Linked DNA regions of Saccharibacillus brassicae. The protein of the gene in region 1 interacts with the protein of each later gene in a pairwise test. Links are inferred from orthologs where the notes say so. Each region holds a gene or a part of one and is shown on either strand. Other genes may lie near its edges.

The links. The genes of interacting proteins can lie anywhere in the genome.
Region 2: the proteins of ligA (region 1) and leuS interact in binary tests that used the Escherichia coli proteins (3 or more experiments, as listed by UniProt). The link is inferred for Saccharibacillus brassicae from one-to-one orthologs.

The regions. Positions count from the first base shown.
Region 1 is NZ_CP041217.1:1,862,772-1,868,267, forward strand. The notes cover bases 2,539-5,496. They hold ligA (NAD-dependent DNA ligase LigA), read right to left. Parts: upstream 5,045-5,496; coding sequence 3,032-5,044; downstream 2,539-3,031. Other genes in these bases: pcrA (DNA helicase PcrA), read right to left, coding at 5,062-5,496. UniProt on the Escherichia coli protein: DNA ligase that catalyzes the formation of phosphodiester linkages between 5'-phosphoryl and 3'-hydroxyl groups in double-stranded DNA using NAD as a coenzyme and as the energy source for the reaction.
Region 2 is NZ_CP041217.1:797,907-800,980, forward strand. It holds leuS (leucine--tRNA ligase), read right to left. Parts: upstream 2,729-3,074; coding sequence 272-2,728; downstream 1-271. Other genes in the region: FFV09_RS03160 (deoxycytidylate deaminase), read right to left, coding at 1-181.

The DNA.
Region 1 (5,496 bases):
CCTTAATTGGGCTCTGACTTTTTGTAAGCGCACGGTTTCAGGTTCTATTTCACTCCTCTTCCGAGGTCCTTTTCACCTTTCCCTCACGGTACTGCTTCGCTATCGGTCACCAGGGAGTATTTAGCCTTGGCAGATGGTCCTGCCGGATTCATACGGGGTTTCACGTGCCCCGCACTACTCGGGATCCGTCTCGGAGAGAGCTTGCTTTCGGCTACAGGGCTATCACCTGCTGTGGCGGGTCGTTCCAAACCTCTTCGCCTACCAAACTCCTTTGTAACTCCGTGTGAGACGTCCCACAACCCCAGAGAGCAAGCTCTCTGGTTTGGGCTGTTCCGCGTTCGCTCGCCGCTACTGACGGAATCACTATTGTTTTCTCTTCCTCGGGGTACTTAGATGTTTCAGTTCCCCCGGTCTGCCTCTGCCGAGCTATGAATTCACTCGGTCAGTAACTGGGTATGAGTCCAGCTGGGTTCCCCCATTCGGAAATCTCCGGATCAACGCTCACTTACAGCTCCCCGAAGCACTATCGCGGTTCGTCGCGTCCTTCGTCGGCTCCTGGTGCCTAGGCATCCACCGTGCGCTCTTACTTGCTTAACCAAACTTCATTTGGAACTACGTCTTCGTAAGAAGAATAGTCCAGACGCGAAGTTTTTCGTTTCGGTATCCAGTTTTCAAGGAACAATTTTTGGGTGCATCACTTCGTGTGGATCAAAAATGGTTCACGCGCTAAGCGAAATCTCTTAATTCGAAATCTCTTAGTTCGAAATCTCTTGAATCTACAAGAAATGACCCTTTTTAATGTTTCCAGACACACCAAATCGGTCTGAATCCATATTTAACAGATGAAATTTATGGTGGAGCCAAGCGGGATCGAACCGCTGACCTCCTGCTTGCAAGGCAGGCGCTCTCCCAGCTGAGCTATGGCCCCGCAAATTCCATCAAAACCGAACAGTGAGTGAGTCTCTAATTTTTAACTCCCGAGAGAGACGGGACTGAATGTTTCCGTTGCAGGAAACGATTCTCCATAGAAAGGAGGTGATCCAGCCGCACCTTCCGATACGGCTACCTTGTTACGACTTCACCCCAATCATCTATCCCACCTTCGGCGGCTGGCTCCTTGCGGTTACCTCACCGACTTCGGGTGTTATAAACTCTCGTGGTGTGACGGGCGGTGTGTACAAGACCCGGGAACGTATTCACCGCGGCATGCTGATCCGCGATTACTAGCAATTCCGACTTCATGCAGGCGAGTTGCAGCCTGCAATCCGAACTGAGACCGGCTTTCTGGGATTGGCTCCACCTCGCGGCTTCGCAGCCCTCTGTACCGGCCATTGTAGTACGTGTGTAGCCCAGGTCATAAGGGGCATGATGATTTGACGTCATCCCCGCCTTCCTCCGGTTTGTCACCGGCAGTCACTCTAGAGTGCCCATCCAAGATGCTGGCAACTAAAGTCAAGGGTTGCGCTCGTTGCGGGACTTAACCCAACATCTCACGACACGAGCTGACGACAACCATGCACCACCTGTCTGGCATGTCCCGAAGGAAAAGCTTATCTCTAAGCCGGTCATGCCGATGTCAAGACCTGGTAAGGTTCTTCGCGTTGCTTCGAATTAAACCACATACTCCACTGCTTGTGCGGGTCCCCGTCAATTCCTTTGAGTTTCAGTCTTGCGACCGTACTCCCCAGGCGGAGTGCTTAATGCGTTAACTTCGGCACCCAGGGTATCGAAACCCCGAACACCTAGCACTCATCGTTTACAGCGTGGACTACCAGGGTATCTAATCCTGTTTGCTCCCCACGCTTTCGCGCCTCAGCGTCAGTTATAGGCCAGAAAGTCGCCTTCGCCACTGGTGTTCCTCCACATCTCTACGCATTTCACCGCTACACGTGGAATTCCACTTTCCTCTCCTACACTCAAGCGGGCCAGTTTCGGATGCGAATCGGGGTTGAGCCCCGATCTTAAACATCCGACTTAACCCGCCGCCTGCACGCGCTTTACGCCCAATAATTCCGGACAACGCTTGCCCCCTACGTATTACCGCGGCTGCTGGCACGTAGTTAGCCGGGGCTTTCTTCTCAGGTACCGTCACTCCGAGTGTAGTTACTCACCCGGACGTTCTTCCCTGGCAACAGAGCTTTACGATCCGAAAACCTTCATCACTCACGCGGCATTGCTCCATCAGGCTTTCGCCCATTGTGGAAGATTCCCTACTGCTGCCTCCCGTAGGAGTCTGGGCCGTGTCTCAGTCCCAGTGTGGCCGTTCACCCTCTCAGGTCGGCTACGCATCGTCGCCTTGGTGAGCCGTTACCCCACCAACTAGCTAATGCGCCGCAGGCCCATCTCTCAGTGACAGCTTGCGCCGTCTTTCCTCATCTCTCCATGCGGAGAAACGATGTATCCGGTATTAGCATCCGTTTCCGGAAGTTATCCCAGGCTAAAAGGCAGGTTGCCTACGTGTTACTCACCCGTCCGCCGCTAACCGTCAGAGAAGCAAGCTCCTCTTCAAGTCCGCTCGACTTGCATGTATTAGGCATGCCGCCAGCGTTCGTCCTGAGCCAGGATCAAACTCTCCATTAAGGTGCAACCTCTGTTGCACCCGCGACTCCGATTAGAGACCCCATAGGGCCTGGATTCGGATAAAGCGGATGGTCTTGAAGTTGACTTGTCAAGAAAGCACCATGTGCTCGTTAAAACGTGGCGATTCTCGATTGCTCAAGAACCTTATATTCTTACGACAATCTGCATTGTCGCAACTCACTCACTGTTCAGTTTTCAAAGAACTTGCGACCGGCAACTTGTTTGCCGAACGTTTTATATCTTATCATGCGTCGTTCTCGTTGTCAACAACTTATTTCTCAAGTTTCACAACCCGATGTTTTATGGTGTTGAGCAGCTGTCAGAAGCGACAAGAAATATCTTACCACCTAGCTAACAATAATGCAAGGCTTTTTCTGAATTGCTTTTTCTACATCCTTTGAACGAAAAGAAAAAGGCCGGCTGCCCGGCCCCTTCTTCCTTCAAACAGCCGCTATTCGTTCAGCAGCCGCACAAGCTCGTCTTCGTCTTCAATGACTTCAATGTCCAGCTCCCGCGCTTTGGTAAGCTTGCTGCCCGCTTTTTCTCCGGCAATTACGATATCCGTTTTCTTGGACACGCTGCCGGTCACTTTGGCTCCCAACGCTTCCAGGCGCTCCGCCGCTTCTTCGCGCGTCAGCTGATGCAGCGTACCGGTCAGCACGACCGTTTTGCCGCTGAAATAGGAATCGGCTTTGACTTCGGGCGGCGCTGCAGGAACGGTCGGCTGTACGCCCAACTCCCGCATTTTCTCGACGCCCGCCCGCATGAACGGATCGTTGAAGAAAGTCACGATACTCTCGGCTACGATTCCGCCCACGTCCGGCAGCTCGATCAATTCTTCAGCCGTCGCGTTCATCACTTTATCGAGATCCCGATAATGTTCCGCCAACATCTTCGTCGTCGACTTGCCGGTATTCGGAATGCCGAGGCCGAACAGGAACGAAGCCAGGTCGCGGGTCTTGCTCTGCTCCAGCGCTTCGATTAGATTGGCGGCTTTGCGTTCCCCGAACCGCTCCAGCTTGACCAGCGACTCCTGCTCCAGTTCATACAGTTCGGCAGGCTCGCGAACGTTAAGTTCGTCGTAGAGCTGCGTCGCCGTCTTGATGCTGAACGTCTCGATATCCATCGCGTCGCGCGAAGCGAAATGCGCAATCCGTCCGATCGCCTGCGGTTTGCAAGACAAGCGGTTATCGCAAAACAGATGCGCGCCGCGCTGAACGAGCGGGAAACCGCACGCCGGACAATTTTCCGGATAGACGATCTCTTCGCCGTCGCTCTCTTCCGTCACTTTGCCCAGAATCTCGGGAATGACGTCGTTCGAGCGGCGGATGAACACTCTCGTCCCCAGCGCATGCTTGAGATTTTTGCGTTCGATATCGCCGACGTTGTTGAGCGTGCAGTTTTTGACCGTGACACCGGCAAGTTCCACCGCTTCAAGCCGCGCGATCGGCGTGATTTTGCCTGTGCGGCCCACTTCCCACGATACGGACTCCAGCACGGTGGTTGTCTCTTCCGCTTCGAACTTGTACGCAACCGCCCAACGCGGAAACTTGCCCGTATAGCCGAGCACGGAGCGCGTGCGCACATCGACGATTTTGATAACCGCACCATCGATCAGGTAATCGAGCCCGCTGCGCCCTTTGACGATATCGTGCAGCTGCTCCATGACGTCCTCGAACTTGTTGAAATAGAAAATGTACGGATTCACCTTGAAGTGATTGTCCCGCAAAAAGTCCATCATCTCCAGGTGGCTCGCAAACGTCTTCGTATCGCTGTACCCGATATTATAGAAGAAAGCGCTCAGTTTGCGGCTCGCCGTCACTTTGGGATTCAGGTTGCGCAGCGCGCCGGCCGCGGCGTTCCGGGCGTTCTTGAGCGGTTCCTGCGCGGTCTTGTTGTACGTCTCCAGCGCCGACAGGTTCATGATGCCTTCGCCCTGTACTTCGATCGTGCCGTCCTTGAACGGAATGGACAGCGGCACGGAGCGGATCGTTTTGACCTGTTCCAAAATCCCTTCGCCGACCGTGCCGTTGCCGCGCGTCGCCGCCTGCACCAACTTGCCGTCCGTATAAGTCAGGTTCAGCGTCAGCCCGTCGAACTTCAGTTCCAACGCATATTCCAGTTCCGGCAGCGGATTTTCGGGATTCTTGGTGTTGTAGTCGTTCCACAGCTTCAGCGTCCGCGTATTCCAGGTTCCCAGCTCTTCTTCGTTTTGCGCTTTGTCGAGACTCCAGAGCGGAGCCAGATGCCGATGCGGCGCAAACCCTTTGAGCAGTTCGCCGCCTACCCGCAGCGTCGGAGAATCCGGCAGAACGAAGCCGCTCTCCTGTTCCAGCTTGATCAGCCGGTCGTAGAGTACATCGTATTCCTTGTCGCTGACCGTCGGCCGGTCCAGCGTATAGTATTCGTAGCTGTAGCGGTTGAGCTGCTCGACCAACCCTTCCATCTCGTGCATCGCATCCATCGTCTTCCCGTCCTTTTTTATTCGACTTTGGTAATCGGCGCAAATCCGGCCAGCAGGCGCTTGATGCCGGTCGGCGCTTTAAAAGCGATGTTCAACTCCGTATCGTTGCCGCTGCCCTTGATCGACACGATGGTGCCTTCGCCCCATTTGCCGTGCGCGACTTTGTCGCCGACCTGGAACGCGCCGGTGTTGTTCGTGCTGCGCGCGGCAGGCTTGCCGCCCGCCGGGGTGACGGTCACGCCGGAACCGCGGGGAGCGACGGCCGGTCGGCCCATGCCCGTAGGCGCGGTGCTCGAAGCCGGACGGCCGAAGCCGCCGGTCGACGATCCGCCGCCGAAGCCCCGTCCGCCGCCGCGCGAATTGCCGTAGCCTTTGTCGGGATCGCCGCCGCGGCGGTACCGGTCGGGATTGACTCCGGTATCTTCCTTCAGCTCTTCCGGAATCTCCTGCAG
Region 2 (3,074 bases), 1.1 Mb from region 1 along the record:
AGCCCGCTTCCGAACAGTCCGGCACGCCCATCGGCGCTCCGTTATAGGCGGTGCCGAGCAGCTTTTTGCCCTGCACCAGCACCGCGCCGACCTGCCGCCTCGGACACTGCGAACGCGTCGACACCATAAATGCGATATCCATAAAATACGTATCCCAATCTTTGCGCGGACTGCTCCCCATGTCATTCCCACTCCCGTTATCCGCCGGATTCGCTTTCGAGCCTGTACGAATCCTGCACATACAGCACCGCTTATCCGACCGGATAAACTTTTAGTTCGCGACGATGTTGACCAGTTTGCCCGGTACGGCGATCACTTTGCGGACCGTTTTGCCGGCCAGCGCGTTCTGCACGTTTTCCAGGCTCATCGCGTGATCTTCCAGCGCTTTGGCGTCCCAGTCTTTCTGGACGTTGGCGCGCTGCACGATTTTGCCGTTTACCTGCACGACGATCTCGACTTCGGATTCCGTCGTCCACGCTTCGTCGAACGCCGGCCAGGCCGCATACGTCAGGCTGTCGCCGCGTCCGACTTTTTCCCACAGCTCTTCCGCGAGATGCGGCGCAAGCGGAGACAGCAGTTGAATGAAGTCCACCATCGCCTGGCGCGGCAGTTCTTCCTGCTTGTACGCGTCGTTCGTGAAGATCATGAGCTGGCTGATCGCCGTGTTGAAGCGCAGGGCTTCCATGTCTTCCGTCACTTTTTTGATCGTTTTGTGCCACGTGCGCTTGAATTCGTCCGTTCCGGCTGCCGTATCGGAAATTTTCGCGCTCAAGCTGCCGTTGTCGTCGACGAACATGCGGTAGACGCGGGCCAGGAAACGGTGCGCGCCTTCGACGCCGTTCGTGTTCCACGGTTTGGTCGCTTCCAGCGGTCCCATGAACATCTCGTAGATGCGCAGCGTGTCCGCTCCGTATTCGTTCACGATCTCGTCCGGGTTGATGACGTTGCCGCGCGATTTGCTCATTTTCTCGTTGTTCGGGCCGAGGATCATGCCCTGGTTGACCAGCTTCTGGAACGGTTCCTTCGTGCTGACCACGCCGAGATCGTACAGCACTTTATGCCAGAATCTTGCGTACAGCAGATGCAGAACCGCGTGTTCCGCGCCGCCGATATACAGATCGACCGGCAGCCAGTGATCCAGCTTCTCTTTGCTGCACAGCTCCTGATCGTTGGTCGGATCGAGGTAGCGCAGATAATACCAGCAGCTGCCGGCCCACTGCGGCATCGTGTTCGTCTCGCGGCGGGCTTTCATGCCCGTCTCGGGATCGATGATGTTGACCCAGTCGGTCGCGTTCGCAAGCGGCGATTCGCCGGTGCCCGACGGCTTGATCTCGTCCATTTCCGGCAGCAGCAGCGGCAGGCTGTCTTCCGGCACGGTCTTCATGCTGCCGTCTTCCAGATGCAGGATCGGAATCGGCTCGCCCCAGTAGCGCTGACGGCTGAACAGCCAATCGCGCAGACGGTAAGTCGTTTTGCCTGCGCCTTTGCCGCCTTCTTCCAGCCATTGTATCATGCGCGCGATCGCGTCTTCCTTGTTCAGGCCGTCGAGGAAGCCGGAGTTGACGTGTTCGCCTTCGCCCGTATAGGCTTCTTGTTCGATATCGCCGCCTTTGACGACTTCGATGATCGAAATGCCGAACTTCTTGGCGAATTCCCAGTCGCGCACGTCGTGGCCCGGTACGGCCATGATCGCGCCGGTACCGTAAGCGGCCAGCACGTAATCGGCGATCCAGATCGGCAGCTTCGCGCCGTTGACCGGATTGACCGCGTAAGCGCCGGTGAATACGCCGCTTTTGTCTTTGTTCAGGTCGGTGCGCTCCAGATCGCTTTTATGCGAAGCTTTTTCCTGGTACGCTTTGACCGCTTCTTTTTCGTGCTCGGTCGTAATGACGTCCACGAGCGGATGCTCCGGTGCCAGCACGCAGTACGTCGCGCCGTACAGCGTGTCCGGACGGGTCGTGAACACGTCGATCGACTCGTTCGTGCCTTCCACCTGGAACGTCACTTCCGCGCCTTTGGACTTGCCGATCCAGTTCCGCTGCATGTCCTTGATGCTTTCCGCCCAATCCAGTTCGTCCAGATCTTCCAGCAGACGGTCGGCATATTCGGTAATTTTCAGCATCCACTGACGCATCGGCTTGCGGATGACCGGATGGCCGCCGCGCTCGCTTTTGCCGTCGATGACTTCTTCGTTCGCCAGCACCGTGCCAAGCGCCGGACACCAGTTCACCGGAATTTCGGCGACGTAAGCCAGTCCTTTGTTGTACAGCTGAATAAAGATCCACTGCGTCCATTTAAAATATTCCGGGTCGGTCGTGCTGATCTCGCGGTCCCAGTCATACGAGAAGCCAAGCGATTTGATCTGACGGCGGAAGTTGTTGATGTTCTGAATCGTAAATTCGCGCGGATGGCCGCCCTTGTCGATCGCGTACTGCTCGGCCGGCAGGCCGAACGCGTCCCAGCCCATCGGGTGCATGACGTTGTAGCCTTTCATCCGTTTGTAGCGCGACACGATGTCCGTGGCGGTCATGCCTTCCGGGTGACCGACGTGCAGGCCGGCGCCGGACGGATACGGGAACATGTCCATCGCGTAAAATTTCGGTTTGGAATGATCGGCGTCGTCCGTTTTGAACGTTTTTTCCTCGTCCCATTTTTGCTGCCATTTCGGTTCGATCGTCTGGGCGCGGTAACCTTGCGGACCGCTTCCCTGCTCGTATCTTTCGCTCATCGTCATCTGTCCCCTTCGCTTCTGAAATCAAAAAGCCTCCCGTCTCCAGCGTCAACGACGCTAGGGACGAGAGGCGCTGCTTCCCGTGGTACCACCCTAGTTAGCGGCCGAATGTTCTCTGCTGCCGCTCACTTAAGCATCCGTTATCGGGGATGAGCCGATGCGACTTACCGCGCGCATGCCGGTCATACCGGACGTGCCGCCTTCTGCCGCATATCTCCGAGGCGAGTTCGTACAGGGTTCGCTGCCGGCTTCCACCATCCGCCGACTCTCTTGGAAACGCACCGCTGCCTACTGCTCCTCATCATCGACGAGTTTTTTTACCTGTGCAATGCCCCTATTATAT